Regions from separate parts of the Symbiopectobacterium purcellii genome, predicted to be linked through region 1. Evidence: predicted binding sites of a transcription regulator. Region 1 holds the regulator's gene; each other region holds the start of a gene.
The links. Region 1 encodes Fur, which represses iron uptake genes when iron is present. Its sites were predicted from a motif close to ATAATAATGAGAACNACTATCAA; they were not measured.
Positions count from the first base shown of each region.

Region 2: the regulator Fur is predicted to act here: its motif matches at 2,187-2,209, upstream of K6K13_RS09300 (siderophore-interacting protein).
Region 3: the regulator Fur is predicted to act here: its motif matches at 4,195-4,217, upstream of ftnA (non-heme ferritin).

Region 1 is NZ_CP081864.1:1,342,664-1,350,942, forward strand. It holds gene nagE (N-acetylglucosamine-specific PTS transporter subunit IIBC) at 1-547, shown strand, start outside; gene glnS (glutamine--tRNA ligase) at 778-2,436, shown strand; gene fur (ferric iron uptake transcriptional regulator) at 2,512-2,958, opposite strand; gene fldA (flavodoxin FldA) at 3,293-3,820, opposite strand; gene K6K13_RS06315 (methyl-accepting chemotaxis protein) at 4,274-5,947, shown strand; gene ybfE (LexA regulated protein) at 6,023-6,310, opposite strand; gene ybfF (esterase) at 6,478-7,269, opposite strand; gene seqA (replication initiation negative regulator SeqA) at 7,616-8,149, shown strand; gene pgm (phosphoglucomutase (alpha-D-glucose-1,6-bisphosphate-dependent)) at 8,189-8,279, shown strand, end outside.
Region 2 is NZ_CP081864.1:1,988,394-1,996,672, reverse strand. It holds gene narL (two-component system response regulator NarL) at 1-646, shown strand, start outside; partial or broken gene K6K13_RS09310 (PhzF family phenazine biosynthesis protein) at 695-1,138, opposite strand; gene K6K13_RS09305 (gamma-glutamylcyclotransferase) at 1,266-1,964, opposite strand; gene K6K13_RS09300 (siderophore-interacting protein) at 2,273-3,103, shown strand; gene chaA (sodium-potassium/proton antiporter ChaA) at 3,567-4,667, shown strand; partial or broken gene dauA (C4-dicarboxylic acid transporter DauA) at 4,820-6,530, shown strand; gene K6K13_RS09285 (hypothetical protein) at 6,520-6,957, opposite strand; gene rstA (two-component system response regulator RstA) at 7,275-8,021, shown strand; gene rstB (two-component system sensor histidine kinase RstB) at 8,018-8,279, shown strand, end outside.
Region 3 is NZ_CP081864.1:2,445,461-2,453,739, reverse strand. It holds gene K6K13_RS11500 (bifunctional 4-hydroxy-2-oxoglutarate aldolase/2-dehydro-3-deoxy-phosphogluconate aldolase) at 1-30, shown strand, start outside; partial or broken gene purT (formate-dependent phosphoribosylglycinamide formyltransferase) at 94-1,239, opposite strand; gene K6K13_RS11490 (S9 family peptidase) at 1,430-3,463, shown strand; gene K6K13_RS11485 (DNA polymerase III subunit theta) at 3,749-3,979, opposite strand; gene ftnA (non-heme ferritin) at 4,344-4,850, shown strand; gene K6K13_RS23235 (GDFGVC terminal motif YodC-like protein) at 4,896-5,075, opposite strand; gene K6K13_RS11475 (YrzE family protein) at 5,102-6,127, opposite strand; partial or broken gene K6K13_RS11470 (IS5 family transposase) at 6,389-7,128, opposite strand; gene K6K13_RS11465 (DUF4354 family protein) at 7,606-7,986, shown strand; gene K6K13_RS11460 (leucine-rich repeat domain-containing protein) at 8,062-8,279, opposite strand, start outside.

The sequences.
Region 1 (8,279 bases):
GCTGCATGCCGTGTTGACCGGGATCTCGGTATTTATTGCTGCAAGTATGCATTGGATTGCGGGCTTCGGTTTTAGCGCCGGATTGGTCGACATGGTGCTCTCTTCGCGCAACCCGCTGGCAACCCAGTGGTATATGCTGATTCCGCAAGGGCTGGTGTTCTTTGTTATCTACTATGTGACGTTCCGTTTCACTATCAAACGGTTCAACTTGCTGACGCCGGGACGCGAGCAGTCGGTTGATGGCAGCGAGACGGATGGTTTTACGCTCAATCAAAGCGTTGCCGAAAAGAAAGTGAATGATACGGAGTCTCTGGCCCAGGGATATTTGGCGGCGCTGGGCGGTAAAGCCAATCTGGTGGGGATCGATGCGTGTATCACACGTCTGCGGCTCAATGTGGTGGATTCTGCGCAAGTGGATGAGGCACAGGCAAAACGCTTGGGAGCGGCAGGGGTTATCCGCTTGAATAAACAGAATGTACAAATTGTCGTGGGGACGCAGGCAGAAGCGATCACCACGGCCTTGAAGCATATCCAAAACGGGCAATAATCATTGTATTGTCAGCGTTGAATGGTGCGGCGTGGGGTATTTCTCACGCCGCATTTTTTATCACCGTGGGTATTACAAGATGCCCACTTTCAGTTACCTCATGCGTAATCATCAGCAGTTTTGCTTCTTTCTGTGTATTTCATAAGATTTAGTGCAAGTAACTGTTGTGTCCTGCCGTAGCTTGTTGGATCATTGCGGGTTATGTGTCGTTTTGCATCGAGGAATCAAGCATGAGTGAGGCAGAAGCCCGCCCAACCAATTTTATCCGTCAGATCATTGATGAAGATCTGGCGTCTGGAAAACACAGCCTGGTACAAACCCGTTTTCCGCCGGAACCTAATGGCTACTTGCATATCGGCCATGCCAAGTCCATTTGCCTCAATTTTGGGGTGGCGAAAGATTACAACGGTCAGTGTAATCTGCGTTTTGATGACACCAACCCGGTGAAAGAGGATATCGAGTACGTCGAGTCCATCAAGCAGGATGTGCAATGGCTGGGTTTCTCCTGGAGCGGAGAGATTCGCTACTCTTCTGATTATTTTGACCAGTTGCATCTGTACGCCGTCGAACTGATTGGCAAAGGGCTGGCCTATGTGGACGAACTCTCTCCCGAGCAGATCCGCGAATACCGTGGCACGCTGACCTCCCCCGGTAAAAACAGTCCCTACCGCGATCGCAGCGTTCAGGAAAACCTGAATCTGTTTGAAAAAATGCGCAATGGTGGATTCGCTGAGGGCACCGCCTGTCTGCGTGCCAAGATAGACATGGCATCCCCGTTCATCGTGATGCGCGATCCGGTGCTGTACCGCATCAAATTTGCCGAGCACCACCAGACCGGGAAAAAATGGTGCATCTATCCCATGTACGATTTCACGCACTGCATTTCCGATGCGCTGGAAGGGATTACGCACTCACTGTGCACGCTGGAGTTTCAGGATAACCGCCGCCTGTACGATTGGGTGTTGGACAACATCACCATTCCTTGCCATCCGCGCCAGTATGAATTCTCGCGCTTAAACCTGGAATATGCAGTAACGTCCAAACGTAAATTGAATCAGTTGGTGACGGAAAACGTGGTTGAAGGGTGGGACGATCCCCGTATGCCTACCATCTCCGGCCTGCGTCGCCGTGGTTACACGGCTGCTTCCGTGCGCGAATTTTGTCGTCGTATCGGCGTGACCAAGCAAGACAATAATGTCGAAATGGCGGCGCTGGAATCCTGCATTCGTGACGATTTGAATGAGCATGCACCGCGCGCCATGGCGGTGTTGGATCCGGTAAAAGTGATCATCGAGAACCTGCCAGAAGGCCACGAAGAGTGGGTTTCCATGCCGAATCATCCTAATCAGCCGGAAATGGGCACCCGTCAGGTTCCGTTCAGCCGTGAGATTTATATCGATCGTGCCGACTTCCGTGAAGAAGCGAACAAACAGTACAAGCGTCTGGTGCTGGGTAAAGAAGTACGCTTGCGCAATGCGTATGTCATCAAGGCGGAACGCGTTGAGAAAGATGAACAGGGTGTTATCACCGCGCTGTATTGCACCTATGATGCTGAAACGTTGAGTAAAGATCCGGCTGACGGGCGTAAGGTAAAGGGCGTTATCCATTGGGTCTCTGCCGCTCACGCGTTGCCGGCTGAGTTCCGCCTTTACGATCGCCTGTTCAACGTGCCAAACCCCGGTGCTGCGGATGATTTCCTCGCAACGATTAACCCGGATTCGCTAAAAGTGGCTCAGGGCTTTGTTGAACCGAGTTTGGCAAAGGCCGAAGTGGAAAAAGCCTATCAGTTTGAACGTGAAGGGTATTTCTGTGCCGATCGCCGTTATTCTAGCGAAACACATTTGGTGTTTAACCGTACAGTCGGTTTGCGTGATACCTGGGTTGGCTGAGGCCAGCGCTGGACTAAAATGAAAAAACCGCCTGTGTGGCGGTTTTTTTTGGCATCAATCAGAAAAGGGCCTGGCTTATTTCGGGTCGTGGAGCGTTTCTTCTTCACGGCAGTCGCCCGTACTGCAATGACCATAAAGGTACAAACTGTGGTTAGTCAGTTTGATGCCGTGTTTGTCTGCGATTTCGCGCTGACGCGCTTCGATAGATTCATCACGGAATTCAATAACGCGTCCGCAATCCAGGCAAATAAGATGGTCATGGTGGTGTTGCTGTGTCAGCTCGAACACTGACTTACCACCTTCAAAATTATGACGGGTGACAATACCGGCATCGTCAAACTGGTTAAGCACGCGATAAACGGTCGCCAGACCGATCTCTTCGCCCATATCTATCAGTTTTTTATATAAATCTTCCGCGCTGACGTGATGACACTCCGGATCCTGCAACACTTCCAGAATCTTCAGTCTTGGCAGAGTGACTTTCAAGCCGGCCTTCTTTAATGCGGTGTTATTGTCAGTCATGCGGGTTTAGTCCTGTTACTTTCTCGTCGATGGGGGCAATTAAGCCTATGACATCGGTCGGCTCAAAAATTGTAATGGCGTCCCAATTATAGAACCGCGCATTAAAAATGAAAACCATGGGATGTTAACAATACCGTCTCCATAAAGAAAGTGTGCATTCGCGCGCAATCTCTTGTTGTAAAATGGAGAAAATTGATAAACGTACAAAACCGATGGGTACTATTGTACAGGCTTAGACCGGGAAGTTAAAAAAATGTTTCTATTAATTTAATCGGTTTTATCTATTAATAAAGCCCTGACATTGCTATCAGGGCTTTATGTTAAACCGGGGAGATCAACCCACCAGCGTTTTCAGGTTGAGTTCTTCGCTGATTTGTTTGACCCAGGCACTGACGCGTTCACTGGTCAGCTCAGGTTGACGATCTTCATCAATGGCCAGACCGATGAAATGGTTATCGTCTGCCAGTCCTTTAGACGCTTCGAAATAGTAACCTTCGGTTGACCAATTGCCGACGATGGTTGCCCCGCGCGGTTCAATAATGTCGCGCAGCGTTCCCATCGCGTCACAAAAATATTCTGCGTAATCTTCTTGGTCGCCACAGCCAAACAAGGCAACGATTTTTCCATTGAAATCAATTTCTTCCAGTGTCGGAAAGAAATCGTCCCAATCACACTGGGCCTCACCATAGTACCAGGTCGGAATGCCAAGCAGCAGGATATCAAACGCTTCGATATCTTCTTTGCTGCTCTTGGCGATGTCATGAACCTCTGCAACATCACTGCCCAGTTGCTGTTGGATTGTCTTGGCAATGTTTTCGGTATTGCCGGTGTCACTGCCAAAGAAAATGCCTATGAGTGCCATGGATAAAATAACCTCTTTATTCTTAATGGTATGGTGCGGTTTATCACCTACATATCAAGTAATAATATCAGACGCTGGGGGTGGGAGAAACTTGTATCTTTCCCCAGGCCCAAAGCGGAAATAACCGCTATTAAACAAGGGTATTTATCCGGTAGCTCGTTTTCGCTATTTCGCCAGTTTTTTTAATTACTTTAGCAGCGGCATTGTTAATGCGAGTTTCCCTATATTATTGAAAAATATAAATAATCACTAGTTTTTAGTGACGGCGTGCGGTAGATCACGGAGGGAAACTACTAAATATTCTTTTAATATTGACGATGAAACTAGAAGGTTCGCCGTGTGCTTGCAGACGTAAAGCATCGCGCGTTTTCCCCGTTGGGGATTGTTTTAAACCTTATGATTTTTTAAAAAATAATAACCCTACCGCACGTTATTTATATCTGGAGCATGCTTATGCAATTTTTGAGAAACATCGCCATCAGAACGGCAATGTTATGGGTTTTAGGGGGCTTCTGTGTGCTTTGGGGCGGTGTTTCCGTCTACACCATTTTCTCCTTCAAAGAGATGACCACGACGTCACAGACCAGTACCTTACTGGTTCATAACATGAATTTAGTCAATCAGGGCAACGATCAATATTTTCGCATGGTAACCCGTTTGGCACGGGTAGTGGATTGGCGCCGCAGTGGTGAAAATTCGCTGGCAGATAAAGAACAGGCGTCAGCATTGACGGCATTAAATAATCTGAAATCCGATCTGGCTACCTTTAGCAGCATCGATCACGCAGGGCTGGATGCCGCGCTGGCTGAAGCGGTGGTGCGCGATTGGGGTAACCTGATTACTCAGGGCGTGGATCCGATGTTTCAAAAGGCGCAAGCCAACGCTTTGGATGAATATCAGCGCTATGCCAAGGAAACGGTGCCAGCACTGAGTCGTCAATTCGGGGCCTCGGTCAACGCTTTTAACAAGGCAGGCTCCGATAAATTCGCCGCAGCGGGCGCGCGTTTTCAGCACATCACCGCCATTGGCCAAAATATACTGCTGACCGGATTGGTTGTAGGACTGCTGCTGCTGTTTTTCACCGATCGCTATCTGGTGGCCTGTTTGGTTAAACCTCTCGATACGCTACGCGAGCACTTTAGCGCTATCGCCTCCGGGCAACTTGGCAAACCGATTCATGATTTTGGTCGTAACTGTGTGGGGCGTTTGTTGCCTCTATTACGGGATATGCAAACCAGTCTGGCGACGACAGTCAGTACGATCCGTTCCAGCACGTATGCCATCTACCTTGGCGCCTCCGAGATTGCATCCGGTAATAATGACCTCTCATCGCGTACTGAACATCAGGCTTCTGCACTGGAAGAGACAGCGGCCAGCATGGAGCAGTTGACGGCCACCGTTAAACAGAATGCGGAAAATGCCAATCACGCGAGCCAGTTGGCGTTGCAAGCATCCAATACGGCGAGAAAAGGGGGCGAGATCGTTGATAACGTGGTGAAAACCATGGCGGAGATTTCGGGAAGTTCAAAACGCATTGCCGAGATAACCACGGTGATCAACGGTATTGCGTTCCAGACTAACATTCTGGCACTTAACGCTGCCGTTGAAGCGGCACGGGCCGGTGAGCAAGGGCGCGGCTTTGCCGTGGTTGCCGGTGAAGTGCGCAGTCTGGCGCAGCGCAGTGCACAGGCGGCAAAAGAGATCGAAGGATTGATCGCTGAATCCGCGCACTGTGTGGGTACTGGCTCCCAGTTGGTTGAAGATGCGGGAGTTACCATGAGTGACATTGTACGTGCTGTGACCAATGTGACGGACATCATGGGGGAAATTGCCTCGGCTTCCGGTGAGCAAAGCAAGGGGATTGCACAGGTTGGACAAGCGGTGGCGGAAATGGACAGCGTAACGCAGCAGAATGCGGCATTGGTGGAGCAGGCGTCTGCGGCAGCGTTGTCATTGGAAGAGCAGGCTGCAGTGCTTAACCGGACGGTGGCGGTGTTCCAACTGTCGGAATCCGTCGTGCCCGTTGCCGCGCCTGCTGCACCCGTTGCCGCCTTGCCACGCACTGGAAGTGGCACAGCAGCCAAAAAGGCGTTGCCACCAGGAAACGATAACTGGGAACAATTTTAAGAGAGCGATTTACCCATCAATGTCATTGCCAGGGAGGGATGCAGGGCGTCATGGATGACGCCGGACATTAACGTATCAGGATGAAAGGTCTTTGTCCGCCAACTGCGCCAGCAACATGCGTTCAATGAGTTCACTACGGCTGATGTTCTGCATTTCAGCCAGGCTATTGAGTGCTTCCACGGCTTCCTCATTAATTTTCAATTCAATGCGACGCAATCCTCGCACCTTGTCACGACGCAATTGATTGCGCTTGTTAATGCGAAGCTGTTCGTCGCGTGAAAGCGGGTTGGTTTTGGGACGACCAGGCCGACGTTCATCCGCGAACAGATCCAACGTGGTACGGTCCGTTTGTTCTTTTGCCATAGGTAGTGTTGCTGCAAGGAAGTCTGACCAAAATGCACGCATCGGTTCAGCGTGACATTTTGATGATGTGGTTACTGTGCATAAGGCTGATTCAGCCGTCCCTCTAGTGCGGGCGCCATCATACCCCAGCGAGGCTGGCGGCGACAATGGGTAACTGCCGCTGATCGTTACGGATTATGCGGGGGTTCTTCAAGGAAACGGTGAATTGCGCGCAGAACCGCATCGGGTTTTTCTGCATGAACCCAGTGGCCGCTCCCCGCAATCACATGCGCCTTGGCATTGGGAAACTGCTGCAATAGCGTTTCTCGATAGCGGTCATCCAGATAAGGGGATGACGCCCCGCGAATGAACAGGATGGGTTTGCGCCAGGCGGGTACGGTTTCCCAGCCGACGATGTGCTCATACTGCTCCCACAGCACCGGGACATTAAAGCGCCACTCGCCCTGCTGGAAGGATTTCAGTAAAAATTGCACCACGCCCTCTTCCTTAAGGTGATGACGCATGATGGCTGCAGCTTCGGTGCGCGTGGTAACGCCTGCAGCGCTAACCGCACGCAGTGCTGCAAACACGTCATCGTGGCGTCGCAGTTGGTAATCGACCGGCGCAATATCAATGGCGACGATTTTTTCAATGCGGTCAGGGATCTGTGCGCTCAACGCCATGGCGGTTTTCCCTCCCATGGAGTGCCCGATGATAATGGCGTTATCGATGGACAAGGCATCCAGTAATGCTTTTACATCGCCAGCCATGGCCGGGTAGTTCATTTCCGGCGTGCGCGGTGATAATCCGTGATTACGTAAGTCAATCTGAAGGACATCGTGCTGCTTTTGCAGGTCACGCGCCAGAATGCCCAGGTTATCCAGATTCCCAAACAGACCGTGAATCAATACGATAGGCAACGTATGAGTGGGTTGTTGCGCATTTTGCAAGCGATAATTCAATTTCATGGTGAAGTTCATTCAGAGACACAGGCGCTTAGGGTATCATGACTGTTGCCGATGGTGTTGCCCTGTGGAAAATGAAGACTATACCCGTCATACTTCACGTTGCTGGTGCGTTGGCTGCACTCATTCACCCGAATCACTTACCAGAGTAAGCTCATCGGGATTCATTCGATTGCCGCCTTCCCGCAACTCGAATTATTTAGGGTATATGCTTTTTGCAGGTTACAGGTAATGGGGCGAGGGAGCAGATGGGGGATCGTCTGACTTTCGATATTGTTTGTGTAATGCCGCTGTTCGGTGGTATTGATTCGCCTATATACTTCTTGCCGATTAATTAGAGTAAAAACAGTACTGGATAAAGATGAAAACTATTGAGGTCGACGAAGAGCTGTATCGTTATATTGCCAGCCACACGCAGCACATTGGTGAAAGCGCCTCGGATATTCTGCGTCGTATGCTGAATTTCCGGGCAGGACAGGTTGTCGCCGCTTCCGAAACGGCCACAACGAAAGCGCAGGCGCCAGCGAGCGTAGCGACAAAACCGCGCGATGGTGTACGGGCAGTGCGTGAACTGCTGTTGTCCGATGAATATGCCGCGCAAAGTAAAGCCATCAATCGCTTTATGCTGGTGCTCTCTACCTTATATTGCCTCGAACCGAACACCTTTTCTGCGGCAACTGAGCAGCTTCATGGCCGCACGCGCGTTTATTTTGCCGGCGACGAACACACATTGCTTCAGCATGGCGTCCATACTAAACCTAAACATATTCAGGGTACGCCTTACTGGGTCATCACCAATACCAATACGGATCGCAAACGCAGCATGGTTGAACAAATCATGCAATCGATGCAGTTCCCCGCGGAGCTTGTCGAAAAAGTGTGCGGTACCATTTAGCGAACAGTGTCTTAACGAATAGCGTCAGGGAGAACGCCGATGGCTAATCACCCCAGAGCCGGACAACCCACCCGGCAAAGTGATTTGATTAATGTGGCGCAATTAACGTCACAGTATTATGTCTTACGCC
Region 2 (8,279 bases), 650 kb from region 1:
AAATGACGATAGCGCGACCCTTTTATTGATCGACGACCACCCGATGTTGCGCAATGGCGTAAAACAGTTGCTCAGCATGGTACCCGGTTTGCGCGTGGTGGGGGAAGCCAGCGACGGGGAACAGGGCGTGGTATTGGCGGCCGAGTTAGATCCAGACCTGATTTTACTGGATCTGAACATGCCCGGCATGAACGGATTGGAGACGCTGGTGCGCTTGCGAGAAAAGGCGCTGTCAGGCCGCGTTGTGGTCTTTAGCGTTTCCGATCATGAAGATGACGTAGTGAGTGCCTTGAAAAACGGGGCAGATGGCTACTTGCTTAAAGACATGGAGCCGGAAGATCTGTTGGCGTCATTGCATCAGGCCGCATCAGGGAAGATGGTACTCAGCGAAACCCTGATGCCGATCCTCGCCGCCAGCCTGCGGGAAAATCGTCAGGGGAGCGATCGCAGCATTCAGCAGTTGACGCCCCGTGAGCGTGATATTTTGAAACTGCTGGCACAAGGGCTTGCCAATAAGGTGATTGCACGCAAGCTTTCCATCACGGAAAGTACGGTGAAGGTGCACGTTAAGCATCTGTTGAAAAAAATGAAGCTGAAATCGCGAGTGGAAGCAGCGGTATGGGTACTGCAAGAGAAAATATTTTAGTCGCCGGGAGCCGTCGTAAGCGCCATCCCGGCAGTGCCGCGTTGGCGGTTATCGCAAGAAGATTTTGCCTTCCGAATAGGTGACAGCCTGGCCGCTAATCAGCACCCGATCGCCTTGCCATTCGCAATGCAAATCGCCGCCACGGGCAGAAACCTGACGCGCACGCATCGTGGTTTTTCCCAAGCGATCGTGCCAATAGGGGATCAGCATGCTGTGCGCCGACCCCGTGACCGGATCCTCGGCAACGGCTTCTCCCGGGCAGAAAAAGCGGCTGACAAAATCATAGTCGTCTCCCGGTGCTGTCACGCACACCATTTTGCCCAGGGGCTTCATGGCGTGAATATCTGGCGTTAACGCCTCTACCTGTTGTTGGTTTTCCAGCACCACCAGATAATCGCGCGCTGCACGCACCTCAACCGCGCCGTCGATCCCCAAACAGCGCAACAGCAGCGCGGGCGGCGTGACCGGCTCCGCCTGCCAGGCAGGGAAATCATACGCTGGGCCTTGGCGTAGGTTGGTAACCCGTTTCGTCGCCATTGGCTGATGTAGTGCGGTCAATGGCGACGCGATAAGAGGTTGTTTAGTGCTGTGTTAATTGATGTTGCGTTGATTAACGATGCTAAACGCCCCACCAGTCACCCTGCTGTGGATGCGCCTGCTTCGCCTGTTCCTGAAGCTCTCGCACCCGCTGCGCCAGCGCCGTTAGGCATTCATCGGCCATACCGTGTTTTTTGAGCGCCTCTTCCAGCGCAAACAGATACTGTGCATTGGTTCCCAGCGGACCGCTAGCTCTGGCAATCAGGGGGGCAACGCGGTGTATACAGGTATCCGCTTCGATCAGCGGATGCTGTTCTTGTGAAACAAACACCAACGCCGTGAGTGTCTCACCGCTGTGGCAGTGCAAATCGCACCACTCCGGACGATAGCAACCGGTGATCATCTCACGCTTCCACAGCAGTTCCAGATCTTCACGCAGCGAGGCCTCCGGCAAACGAAATGCCATCCCGGTCGTTTTCCCGCCTGGCGTTAATGCCAGCATGCGCCCAGGTTGGGTTGCCGTACCGCGTCCTGCCGTAAGGCGCAGGCAAAATGCACGCTGCCAGCCGGAAAGTGTAGCCAAACGGGCTTCCTCCGGTGTAAATACCGGATTCCACATCAGTGAGCCATAACCAAAGACCCACACCGGGCTATCAGGGCGACGCGATAGCGTCTGGTTCAGGGAGTCCGCTCGCTGCGAAGGCGTGAGCAGCAAGTTTTCTTCGATACAACCAAAAGACGTACCACAATCAGCCTTTTGTAAAAAATCGCGTGTTAACAATACCTTAAAATCCCCAACAACCAATAACCGAACAAAAAACGCCGCGTACTTTCTGACAAAAACCGCGTAACTGCTTAAAATTTCTGCAACTGGTTCCAGAATATGCCATTTTTTGTGTGGCAATCAAGCTTGATCTTAATCACAAAGGGTTAATGTAACGCTGAAATCGTAACAAAAAAGGGTGAACAACACTTTTTTAGCCACGCGTGCTTTTTGCCTGTCACTAAAATGATAATCACTATCATCAACATGCTATGATGTTGTCCATCAAATCAATAATGATATCGGCTGAATGATGGAGAAATTTAATGGCTCATCCGACAGGTTTTCGCCCAGCCCAACCCCGATTAATCCAGGTTAAACGCATCACCGATCTCTCACCGCACTTGCGCTGCATCACCTTTCACAGCGACACCCTGCTCGACTACCCGGCAGTCGGGCGACATGCTGCACATATTAAACTGTTTTTAGCGCGTCCCGGTCAGAAAGCACCTACGTTACCCACATTAGGAGAGCGAGGCCCGCAATGGCCAGAAGGTGAGGCGCGCCCCGTCGTGCGCACTTATACTATTTATGCTTTCCGGCCCGAATTGGGCGAAGTGGATGTTGCCTTTGCCCTGCACGACCACGGCGGACCCGCCGTCACGTTTGCCCGCAACGCACAGCCAGGAGATAGCGTAGGCATTACTCAACCGGGCGGTCCGCACCCGATGCTGCCTGCGTCCAGCGCCTATTACCTGGCAGGCGATCCCTCTTCGCTACCCGCCATTGCGGCGTTGCTAGACGCATTGCCCCGCGATGCCACCGGTCATGCCGTTATCCGCGTCGACAGCGAGGCCGATCGTCTGCCACTGACCGCCCCCATTGGCCTCAGCGTGCATTGGGTGGTCGGCTCGACCGCTAGCACGGATACGTTGTTGCAAAAGTTCCACGCTGTGACGCGCGATATTGACGCCAGCAGCGCATTTTTCTGGCTGGCAGGCGAAGACCGTATCGTGGTGCAACTGCGTCGTTATGTACGTAGAGAGCTCAAGGTTGATAGAAATCAGCTCTACGCCGTGCCATATTGGCGTGAAGGGTTAAACGAAGAGGATTATCACCAGAAACGTCACGATGTTATGGATAATCCAGATGATTGAGCTTGCTAAAATTCACTAGCCACATCAATACAGTGGGGAGAAAACTGCAAAATTCTCTCCACTTACCCTCTTTTTATCACCAAGAATGTAAAATCACTTAAAATCTCCCGCCTGCTGCGCGCATTCTGCTAATCTGTTTTTGTTTTTTAGGCTATAACTATACCTTAAAGAATTCGTGTTGCAGGGCAAAACGTTTACGCTTTGAACAGCGCCTATGCTGGCCCGTAGGGTGAACCTCAGGATGAGGTTCATTCATCCCGATGCGCATACTCAAGTAAGTGATTTGGATGAACGCATCTGCAACGTGAAGTATGACAGGTATACCTGTAAGCCATTTCTTTCCGCAACGCCACACCCTTGCACATGGATTGCCGTCGCTACCCGTCAGGCATAAGTGAAAAGAACAATAAGGCGTGCGGCACGACCTGTGAGATTCAATACTTTTGATAAGGAACCGCCTGCAATGAAGTCGCACACTGAGGTGATCAAAACGCGTCACCACGAATATTCCCTGATATTCCCCATTATTGCGCTGTTTGTTTTGTTGCAATGGAACGATGCACAGAACCTGATAGCAATCCTTGGTATCAACTTTATTGCATTGGTAGGTATTCTCGCCAGCGCCTTTAGCGTCGTGCGCCATGCTGACGTGTTGGCCTACCGGTTAGGCGAACCTTATGGTTCACTGATCCTCAGTCTCTCCGTCGTCATCCTTGAAGTCAGCTTAATCTCTGCGCTGATGGCCACGGGGGATGCGGGTCCGGACCTGATGCGTGATACGCTTTATTCCATCATTATGATCGTCAGCGGCGGCCTGGTCGGGTTTGCCTTACTGTTAGGCGGTCGGAAATTTGCCACACAGCACGTCAACTTGATCGGTATCAAGCAGTACCTGATGGCCATTTTTCCACTGGCCATTATCGTGCTGGTTTTCCCCACTTCACTGCCGGGTGGTAATTTCACCACCGGGCAAGCGCTGATTATCGCCCTCATTTCCGCCGCCATGTACGGCGTGTTTCTCCTGATCCAAACACGCACGCACCAAAGCCTGTTTATCTACGAACATGAAGATGAAAGTGATGACGGCGACCCGCACCATTGCAAACCCTCTGCGCACAGTTCGCTGTGGCACACCGCCTGGCTGCTGATTCATCTGGTAGCGGTGATCAGTATCACCAAAATGGACTCCGCGCCGCTTAACGCACTGCTGACGCGCATGAACGCCCCGGAGCAATTCACCGGCTTTCTGGTGGCGCTGCTTATCCTCTCTCCAGAGGGGCTGGTCGCGATTAAAGCAGTGCTGCGCAATCAGGTGCAGCGTGCAATGAACCTGTTTTTCGGATCGGTGCTCGCCACCATTTCACTGACCGTGCCAGCGGTCACCGTGATTGCCAGCCTAACGGGTAATACGCTGAATTTCGGTCTGGAGATGCCAAGCATCGTCGTCATGGTCTCGGTGTTGATGCTGTGTCATATTTCGTTCTCAACCGGCAGGACCAACGTGTTGAACGGCAGCGCACATTTAGCCCTGTTTGCTGCATATTTGATGACAATCATGCTGTAATCCTACGGGAAAGCCCTGATTTTGCGTCAGGGCATCCTGCATTTTGATGTAAGTCTTAACACTCCCCGCTTAACAGGCGTATCCTACACTTCACTTATCGACGACGGGTCAACTGCCCGCCATTTTTTTGTCCTTTTTTGGTCTGACATAAGATGAAAACGCATGGAGTAAGCGGGGTTACGCCTTTTAGTGCGCTGATCGCCGCCTGTTGGCGCGAAAAATATACCGCACAACGTTTGGTTCACGACATTATCGCGGGCATCACCGTGGGGATTATTGCCATTCCACTGGCAATGGCGCTGGCGATTGCCAGTGGTGTTCCTCCGCAATACGGGCTTTACACCTCGGCGATTGCCGGGATTGTCATTGCGGTAACCGGAGGGTCACGCTATAGCGTTTCCGGTCCAACGGCAGCCTTCGTGGTAATTCTGTATCCAGTTTCGCAGCAGTTTGGCCTCTCTGGCTTGTTGGTGGCCACACTGCTTTCCGGGGTATTTTTGGTGTTGATGGGCGTCTGCCGCTTTGGGCGCCTGATTGAATATATTCCGCTGTCAGTGACGTTAGGCTTTACCTCCGGTATCGGTATCACCATTGCTACCATGCAGATTAAGGACCTGTTTGGTCTGCACCTGACCACCGTACCCGAGCACTATATCGAAAAGGTGATAGCGCTGGCACAGGCGTTTCCCACCCTGACGCTGGCTGACACGCTGATCGGCCTGACAACGTTGGCAGTGCTGGTGTTGTGGCCCAAACTGGGCATCCGCTTGCCAGGCCATTTGCCGGCGCTGCTGGCAGGCGTTGCTGTCATGGGTATCATGTCGCTGATGGGCCACGATGTCGCCACCATCGGTTCCCGCTTTAGCTATATGCTGGCTGATGGCTCGCAGGGTCAGGGCATTCCGCCCATTCTGCCGCAGTGGGTGCTGCCATGGAACGTGTCCGCCGCCGGTGAACCGGCCATGACGCTCAACTGGCAGAGCATTTCCGCCCTGCTCCCTGCGGCATTTTCCATGGCGATGCTCGGCGCTATCGAATCACTGCTGTGCGCGGTGGTACTGGACGGAATGACCGGTAAAAAACACAACTCCAATGCCGAATTGATGGGACAAGGCTTCGGTAATCTGGTCGCGCCGTTCTTTGGCGGCATCACCGCCACCGCGGCTATCGCACGCTCCGCCGCCAACGTGCGTGCCGGGGCAACGTCCCCGGTGTCGGCGGTGGTGCACGCGCTGTTGGTGCTGTTGGTGCTGTTGGCGCTTTTGGTGCTGGCTCCCTGGCTCTCTTATCTGCCATTGGCCGCCATGGCCGCGCTGCTGCTGCTCGTCGCCTGGAATATGAGTGAAGCCCATAAAGTGGTGGATTTGCTGCGTCATGGCCCCAAAGATGACATCATTGTCATGCTGCTTTGCATGTCGTTGACCGTGCTGTTTGATATGGTGATTGCGATTACGGTGGGGATTGTGTTGGCGTCGCTGCTGTTTATGCGCCGCATTGCCCAAATGACCCGGCTGAGCGAACGTCCAGAGACCTCATCGCCGACGCGACTGGTACTGCGGGTCAACGGCCCACTGTTTTTCGCCGCGGCGGAACGCATTTTCAACGATATTCTGCAACGCAGCGAGCATTATCAGACCATCCATTCTGCAATGGGACGCGGTGCCGATTCTGGATGCCGGAGGACTCAATGCGTTCTTGCGTTTCAGCGATGCCTTACCCGCTGACAAACAGCTATTGATAACCGATATTCCGTTCCAACCGCTAAAAACCTTGGCGCGCGCCAATGTGCATCCCATTGCAGGACGACGCACATTTTATCCCACGCTGGCCCAAGCGTTGGAAGCAACGCAGTCTATCGATTAATCTCACCACCCATTAGGCCGCGCAAGCGGCCTAGACCGGTGTGATCTGGACACTCATTGCGCTGCGACACTGTTGTTGATGCCGCACAGGCTTCCCGGATCGTCACTAACTGTTGTGACGTCAGCGGATACGGCAGCACAATATTCAGTGCTGTCAGCTTCTGCTGCTGCGCCAAGGCGATCAATCGCGTCAGGTTGGTTTCATCGTTGACCTGAGTGGAAAGCACCTGCATTGCCAGCGTTTTCATTTGCTCTTGCGGGGCTACCTGACGGGCCGACGCAGATTTTGTCACCATGCCGATAATCGGCAACACGCCATACATGGCATCAATAAAACGCCAGCGTTTGTTACACAGCGCTGCCAAATACTCAGCGTAATCAATACTTAACGCCTCATTGGAACACACAGACTCTGGGTTATCTCCCATGTCCTTCTCTCCTGTTCGCCAGTGGGTTCATCGCGTCACTTGTACGTCAATCACCTTTCATCAAGCGTCGATAATACATCTGCCCTGTTTTACCAGGCTCACGGGTTACCCCCCTATATTGTCATGAGCGTGAGTGATTTGACAGCGCGAGCACGTTATCAAGTTCACGATATTGCAATGAAATCCGGTATCTGCGCGTTATACCCTTTTACGCTTCATTGCTGGCGCTGCCCATGTGTGGGCTCTATGCTAACGCAAGACGAAAACGGTCTGTCACACGGCAGGCTGACGATAGAGCAACAAAAGCTACGGTGACTATGCATAAGATTGCCTTTGTGGAAGATGACCCTGAAGTGGGCAAACTGATTGCGGCTTATCTGGGAAAACATGACATAGATGTTCATCTGGAGCCGCGCGGCGATAAAGCGCTCGACTTCATCGCGCAGCAAAATCCCGATCTGGTGCTGTTAGATGTAATGCTGCCAGGCAAAGATGGCATGACCATCTGCCGCGAGTTACGCCCCCTGTACAGCGGCCCGATCGTACTGCTGACCTCACTTGACAGCGACATGAACCACATATTGGCGCTGGAAATGGGCGCAGATGATTATATTTTGAAAACGACGCCGCCCGCCGTGCTACTGGCCCGCCTGCGGCTCCATCTGCGGCAATACTCGACGCAGCCTGCCACACAGGTTGCGCCGGAAACGCCCGCAGTACAGGCGCAAGTTCAGGTGCACAAAACGCTGCATTTCGGGTTGCTGTGTATCGATCCGGTTAACCGTGAAGTGACGCTGGCGGAAGAGAATATCGTGCTATCCACTGCCGATTTCGATTTACTGTGGCAGTTGGCAACCCATGCCGGACACACCATGGACCGGGATTTGTTGCTCAAAAATCTGCGCGGCGTCAGTTATGACGGTATGGATCGCAGTATCGATGTGGCTATTTCCCGTCTGCGCAAAAAATTGCACGACAACGCCCTGGAGCCCTTCCGTATCAAGACCGTGCGCAACAAAGGTTACCTTTTCGCGCCGAATGCCTGGGAGAGCGCTATACCATGAGAAAACTGTTTGTGCAGTTTTTTCTGTTGCTGTTTGCCAGCTTCGTGGTGATGACGCTGCTGGTAGGCCTGGTCTACAAAATGACCGCAGAGCGCGCTGGCCGCCAGTCGATGGACGACCTGATGAAAAGCTCGCTCTATCTGATCCGCAATGAGTTGCGTACCATCCCGCCGCGCGAATGGCATAAAACCATCAACGAGATGGATTTGAACCTGTCATTCACGTTGAACATTGAGCCACTGAGTAAATACCGTTTAT
Region 3 (8,279 bases), 1.1 Mb from region 1:
CGTGAAGCAGTTGCAGGCGCTACAGCCTAAAGTGCGGTTACGACAAAAAAGCCACGCATTGCGTGGCTTTTTTTTTGGGGGGGATGGAGGCGGTTATCCGGTCACTTTTACAGCACTGGCGACGGAGACAGCCAATCCTACTGCATCATCGATATTATCCGCCACGGCCAGCGCCACGCCCATTCGGCGCTTACCTTCGATACTCGGTTTGGCGAACAGGCGAACTTGCGTACCGGGGCGCAGCGCATGTTCTAATCCGCTGTAGCTGACATTATCACTCACCAACTCAGGCAAAATAACGGCAGAGGCGGCAGGGCCATATTGGCGTACCGCACCGACAGGCAAACCTAAAAAAGCGCGTACGTGTAGGGCAAACTCAGAAAGGTCTTGCGAGATCAACGTGACCATGCCGGTATCATGTGGGCGCGGTGACACTTCGCTGAAGATGACCTCATCGCCGCAGACAAACAGCTCTACGCCAAACAGACCATATCCCCCCAGCGCACTGACCACATCGCGGGCGATCTGTTGCGCGCGCGCCAAAGCCAGTTCGCTCATCTGCTGCGGTTGCCATGATTCGCGATAGTCGCCGTCCTCCTGACGGTGGCCGATGGGTGCGCAGAAGTGGATACCGTCGCTGGCGCTGACCGTTAATAACGTGATTTCGAAATCAAAGTTGACCAGGCCTTCCACGATGACCTTACCGCCGCCCGCACGTCCACCTTCTTGTGCGTATTTCCATGCCTGATCCCGTTGTTCTTCCCGACGGATCAAACTCTGCCCTTTTCCTGATGAACTCATCACCGGTTTAACGATACAGGGGTAACCAATTTCGGCAACGGCCTGTTGAAAAGCATCTTCGCTGGCGGCAAAACGGTAAGAAGAGGTGGGCAAATTCAGGTTTTCCGCTGCCAGACGGCGAATGCCTTCGCGGTTCATGGTCAGACGCGTGGCTTTGGCACAGGGCACCACATGGTGGCCTTCCTGCTCTAACGTCTCCAGCATGTCGGTGGCAATGGCTTCAATTTCCGGCACAATGTAATCGGGGCGCTCAAGTTCGATAACGGCACGCAACGCTGCACCATCCAGCATGTTAATGACGTGGCTGCGGTGAGCGATATGCATGGCGGGAGCATTGGCATAGCGATCGACACCGATCACTTCAACGCCCAGCCGCTGGCATTCTATCGCCACTTCTTTACCCAGTTCTCCGCAACCTAATAACATGACGCGCGTAGCGCTGTTCCAACCGTTAACATTCTGCTTTCCCGCTCTGTATTGACATGGCGCGCAGTATAAAGGAAAACGTTTGCGTACGCATCAGCGACGAGAATATCGAAGGCAACAAGCCCTACCTACAAACAGCACCGCTTGGCTTTCTCAGAGAATCGTGCCACGATTTTCTTTCCAGAAAACAGGATGGCACGCAATGAAAGCACCTCAGGCAGAAAAACGTCCGCACTCCCTCACGATGCACGGTGATACCCGCCTTGATCATTACTACTGGCTACGCGACGATACGCGGGAAGATCCGGCCGTGTTGTCGTATCTGCAAGCAGAAAACGCGTATTGCGCTTCACATATGCAACCCAGCGATGCGGTGAAAGAAACGCTGTATCAGGAGATGGTGGCGAGGATCCCGGCGCAGGATGCCTCAGTGCCCTATGTTAAACGTGGCTATCGCTATCAGACGCGCTACGAATCGGGGAAAGAGTACGCGCGCTATGTGCGGCAGCCTGCCTCAGAAACAGAACAGTGGCAACTGCTGCTGGATGAGAATGAACGTGCCGCAGACAGTGAGTTCTATAATATGGGAGCGCTATCCGTTAGTCCGGATAACCGACTGTTGGCGCTGGCTGAGGATAAAATTTCCCGCCGTCAGTATGACATCCGGTTTCGCAACCTGGAGAGCGGGGAGTGGTTACCGGATGTCATTGAGCACGTCTCGGCAAACATGCAGTGGAATGCCGATGCCACCGCAATCTACTACGTGCGCAAGCATCCGCAGACGCTGCTTCCCTATCAGGTGTTCTTGCACCGTCTCGGTGATGATGTCAGCCAGGATCGGTTGGTCTATGAAGAGCAAGACGATACCTATTATGTCAGTCTGGGGGAAACCACCTCTGAAGCGTATATCGTTATCTTTCTGAGCAGTACCACTAGCACAGAAGTTCGCTTGCTGGATGCGCACGACAGTGACGCCGTGCCTCAAGTGTGTATTTCGCGCCGCAAAGATCATGAGTATGGCGTGGACCACTATCAGGGGGCGTTTTATCTGCGCTCGAACCGGGAGGGCAAAAACTTCGGCCTGTATCGCACTACCGACTGGGATGAGTCCGCATTTGAAACGCTCATCGCGCCGCACAGCAGTCGCGTGCTGGAAAGCTTTGAGCTGTTCCGCGATTGGCTGGTGCTGGAAGAACGTGAGAAAGGCTTAACCTCGCTGCGGCAGGTGCATTGGCAGACCGGTACCGAAAAAAACATCAGCTTTAACGATCCCAGTTACGTTACCTGGCTCGCTTACAATCCGACGCCTGAGACGTCACTGCTGCGTTTTGGTTATTCATCCATGACCACGCCGACCTCGCTGTACGAGATTAATCTGGACAGCGGCGAACAGTGCCTGCTCAAACAGGCGGAGGTCAAACACTTCTCCGCGTCGGACTATTGCAGCGAACGCCTGTGGATCACCGTGCGCGATGGCGTTGAGGTGCCGGTGTCGCTGGTGTACCGCCGTGACTGCTATCAGCCCGGCAATAATCCGTTACTGGTGTACGGCTACGGTGCCTACGGTAGTAGTATGGAACCGGATTTTAGCGTGAGTCGCCTTAGCCTGCTCGATCGAGGGTTTGTATTTGCGTTAACGCACATCCGCGGCGGCGGGGAATTGGGGCAGCAATGGTATGACGACGGGCGCTTGCTCAATAAGATGCACTCCTTTACTGATTTTATTGATATCTCCCGCGCATTGGTGGCGAAGGGTTATGGTAATGAAAAGCAGCTTTATGCCATGGGCGGCAGCGCCGGAGGTTTGTTGATGGGTGCGGTCGTTAATCTGGCCCCTGAACTGTTTAAAGGTGTGGTAGCGCAGGTGCCGTTTGTCGATGTGCTGACCACCATGCTTGATGAGTCAATTCCATTGACCACCGGCGAATATGACGAGTGGGGGAATCCTGGTGTGCCGCGTTATTATGACTACATCAAAAACTACAGCCCTTATGACAATGTCAGCGCGCAAGCCTACCCGCATCTGTTGATTACTACCGGACTACATGACTCGCAGGTTCAGTATTGGGAACCCGCCAAATGGGTGGCCAAATTGCGTGAGCTGAAAACTGATGACAACCTGTTACTGCTGTTGACAGATATGGACGCCGGGCACGGGGGAAAATCGGGGCGATTCAAACAATACGAAGACATTGCGCTGGAGTACGCATTTTTACTGATGGTCGAAGAGAAGTAAAAATAAGGGGTTAGCGACTGAAGTAATCCCGCTGAGTGCGGGATTACCCGTTCAGCGCACTAAGGCATCAACTCACCGTATCGGTTTGCTGAGCGCGTTTGGACCGTTTATCCGCCCGTTTTTCTGCTGCGGTTTTCAACGGTTTTTTCTTGCTGTTTTTTTTGCTGTCCATGCCTTTACTCATTTGATTTGCCTCTCTCGGTAAAAGGTGGTTTGCCTTACCATTAACCGCCTGTTGGGCATAACATGCAAGCGAAAAAAGTGCTTTGGACAGCAGATTTCAGGCTATTTTGCCTTGGGTTCGTAGGGGAGGCGAGAGAACTGCAACGAGCGTTGGCGGTAGAATGCGATGCGTTCACGAAAATAGTCACGCAGATGCTCGGGCTGCTCCCTCTCAACCACTTCAGGAATGACCGGCATGTTGTAGCGTTCCTTGAACGCCACGCCAGAGGCTGCGAGATCAACATTCACTTTATCCATCTCTTGCGCAGCAAGGTTAGCCAGATTATACGCCATTGTTCTTATCCTCAGGGCCGCCGGTGAGCGCGCATCATAGCATTTTTTTCCTGGCGGACATACGCGGGTATTGCTTCATAACCTGATGCTAAAAAAGAATGATTATTCTTTAGGTTATTAAATCGATGAGGCGGTTTTTATAAATATCCAGCAGTACGTTAAAATTAAATAAAAACCATTCTCAAATAAATGGCGTTAATAATCATTTCATGAAATTGAAAATCGTTATCATTTAATGTATTTTATTGATTTATTGCGATTTATTTTTTATGTTAATTATTTTGATAATAAAATGTTTTTTATTTTTTAACAGCAAGGCATAATGGAACAAATTGACTCACCTGCCAATCAGAGGGAATAAAAGATGCTTAAAAAAGAGATGATTCAACAATTAAACGATCAGCTAAACTTGGAATTCTATTCTGCTAATTTGTACCTGCAAATGAGCGCATGGTGTGGTGATAAAGGGTTTGAAGGCGCGTCAGCATTCCTGAAAACACATTCTCAAGAAGAGATGGAGCATATGCAACGGCTCTTCAATTATCTGGATGACACCGGCAGCATGCCCGTACTGGGGGCTATCGCCGCGCCACCGGTCGATTTCGCATCCCTGGCTGACGTGTTTGAGCAAACCTATGAGCATGAGCAATTAATTACACGGAAAATCAATGAACTGACTCATGCAGCAATGACACAGCAGGATTATTCAACATTCAACTTCCTGCAATGGTATGTGGCTGAACAACATGAAGAAGAGAAATTGTTTAAGTCCATTCTCGACAAGTTGGCATTGGTGAGTCCCGCGCAAGGGGGGCTGTTCTTTATCGATCAAGACCTGAAGAAAATGACGACTGCAACGACGCAACAGTAATGCTTTATTACATCCCCTTCAGGTCAAGCCTGAAGGGGATGTGTATTAACACACGCCGAAATCGCCTTCCTCGCGGTAAAACGAGACGCTATCAACGCTTATTTCTACTTCTTTCTCAATAGGATCGTCAATTCTCGCACAGTAAAGCCTATCGTCCTCTACGCTAAGAACCCGCATGCGTGGCCCACCCGTTTTACTTTGAACGATATCCCCAGGATTAAACATCGCAGCCACCTCTTGCCTGACTCATACTACACATGACGTTTACTCTTCGCGCCCCAGGCACCGGCAAGAGTACTGATTACGGCACCGATCAGCAGTGCGAAAAAGAACCATAACGCCGCTTTTGCCGCTGCTTTTGACATCTGATCAGCTTGTTCAACCGCCTGCTTTTTCCAGTCCTCATAACGCTGCTGAGCCTGCTGTATATTTTGCTGTGCTTCGCTGAGGCGCTCGCTCACTTCTTTCACCATGCGATCGCGAGTACTGATAATGTTTTCGACCGCCCGGTCTGCTTCAACGGGAGTCAGGTCGGTGTTTTGCGCTAACGCCCGCTTGATATCATCGCGGTTAATGCCGGCCGCAATCGTCTTACTCCGTTGCGCAAGTTTCTCGGTTAATTGGGCTGCAACCTGTTCACTCGATTCTGTACCCACTGCCATGCGGCGCGCAGCCAGCATGATATCCTGTTTAGCACCTTGCAATTGCCGTTTGAGATAATCAGGTTGTAATGTGGGAATGCCCGATTTCACGAGCGCATTTTCTACTTCACTCTGCAAGCCATCACTTGAAAGGTGCGTATCAAGCATGATCTCCTCAAACCAATTTTGCCCTGCATCCCCCACACGAGAAAGTCCGTTGCCCAGAGCTTCACCACCGCTGGAAATCATCGAGCCTGTGGCTGATGCGATTGAGCCAAGCGCACTTCCCGCTGTTTTTATTGAGGAACTCACCAGCATGGCACCCAACACAGAAGCGACCAGTAACGCGCTAGCCCAATTTAAGAAGCCGTGAATCATGCCATCGTAACCCGCCAATCGGCCAGCGATAAACGATCCCGCGAATAAACTAATAACAATGGAGAACACGGTCCATAGGCCGACAGCCATTCCCACGCCATTTACCGGATCGTCTGACTTCGGCTCGACCATTGCGAAACCTAGGCTGCTGCCCAGGGTAGATAATAATATAGACACGGCCATCACCGTCACTATACCTGCAATGATACTGCCCCATGATATTGTTTTAATATCTTTCGCTTCATATGCAACGCTCATGTTTTCTCCAGCTTATTGATGACGTTTTATGGATAAATATCAACGAGTATAGGTGAGGAGCAATGAAGGCTAATGGTTAGGATTGAAATATGAAACTTGAACATAAAAAGATAATTAGTTGTTATTTGGATTAATAGATAGCTATGTATGGCTAGTGTTGGTATTACCCCAATTTATTCATTAATTGTTATTTTATTTTCAGTATCATTTAGCTATCTTGTCTGGTAAGAAAAGAGCAGTGATGTTAGGGGCTGTTGACAATTAACACAGCCAGACGAATGCAGCAGCGAGCGCAACGAATGATGCGAAGCGTTTTGAGAGTTTGTCGAAGCGTGTAGCTACGCGTCGAAATTGCTTGATACGGCAAAAGAAACGTTCGATCAAATTGCGTGAAGCGTAAAGATGTTTGTCCAGTGGGCGTTGCTCACGGCGATTCTCTTTGCTGGGGATGACAGCCTGAATGCCTACCGACTCCAGATATTGTAGAATCACATTCGTATCGTAGGCTTTGTCTGCAGCCAAGCTTGAAGGTTTCAATTCACCAAGTAAAGGCAATGCTTCTCTGGTGTCGCTCTTTTGACCACCAGTCAAACTAAAACGGGCAAGCATGCCCAGCCCATCAACCAGAGCGTGAATCTTGGTTGTCAATCCCCCGCGAGAACGACCAATCGACTGGTCACCGTTTTTTTGGGAGCGCCCGCTGCATGCTGATGAACCCGTACGATAGTGCTGTCGATGAAGATTTCCTCGAAATCGGCATCGCCCGCAAGTTCAGCAAAAACGGAATGCCATATTTCTGCCCGTGACCATCTGGCAAAGCGTTTGTACACACAGTTCCAGAGTCCGAAATCGGGTGGTAAATCTCTCCATGGGCTTCCAGTTCGGGCGATCCATAAAACCGCTTCGACAAAAAGCCGATTATCTGCTGCTGTTCGTCCCGGATCCGAATCCTTTCCCGGCAAAAACGGGCTAATCCGTTCGTATTGGTCATCACTGAGCATCAATCTTGGCATTCTGCTTTTCCAAAAAAGACAGAATGTAAACAGATTCTTTTACAAAAAAACAGGTTCTTGGCGATGATTGTCAACAGGCCTAGCTAAATGATAAATAAAAACCTGCGTTGGCGAATGAAATGGAATGGGAAGTGCACAACCACTTGGTCAAAGCTAAAGCCAATCGGCATCAAAAGATCGGTGATAGCCTGGTTAAACATGGGGCGAAGGCGGTAGTGCCCTGAGCGTAAACTGACGCGCTACGTTAAGCCCAGGTCGCCCAGATTACGATTGTAAGACTGAACCCGCACCCGTAAGCTTTTCTATTTTTCCTTAATAATTAACCCATTAGATTCTAAAACCTACTTCTTCAAAGAGTAAAACATCCCTTTAATAATGGTTTAGGTTAGCTGATGTACTATTTCAATAGGCTGTATCTTGTATATATACAGTAACCAAGGCTAAAACCTACTGAAAGGAATGGATATGAAAGTTTCGATGATCGTTGCCACTATGGCTCTGGCTGGTTTTAGTTTTACTGCAAATGCGTCGACGCCGGATAATATAGCGGTATACGCTACAGCACAATCTAACGGCTCAATCTCTGTTGGAAGCAAAATGGCTTACACCAAAAGTTTCGAGGTGGCAGTGGTTAAGCTATCTGGTGATGACGTCAATTTGTCTACGCTGTGTTTAAAGGCGTACTCTCCTGATAATAAAGCGTTCAGGCTTGATACAGTGGATGAGGCATTGACCACCGGTATCTTGAAAGAGGGCAAGCCTGTCAAAGGCATTGCCATGTTTGCCTCTGAAAATGCTGCTGTGCTCGATGCCGCTGTTGTGAAAATAACTGACGATTGTAAATAACCTGGGAAGGTGGTTGTGTAATAATCGCACTTAACTACCCCCCATCTTGTTATTACAAGTGGGGGGAGCTAATATTTACGTTTTAATATTAGGGCCATTATAGTATTCACTTGCTTGCAAATTGATTATTTTTGATTTTTCTTTTGCAGATAACTTGTTATTCTTTAAGTCAATTTCCATTCTATCACTCAAATTGGATATTTTTCCTGAAATTGCTGCGATATTATTGTTGTTTAATTTTAAATGAGTAATGGTTTGTGGTAAGTTATCGGGGAAGATTTCTATTTTATTAA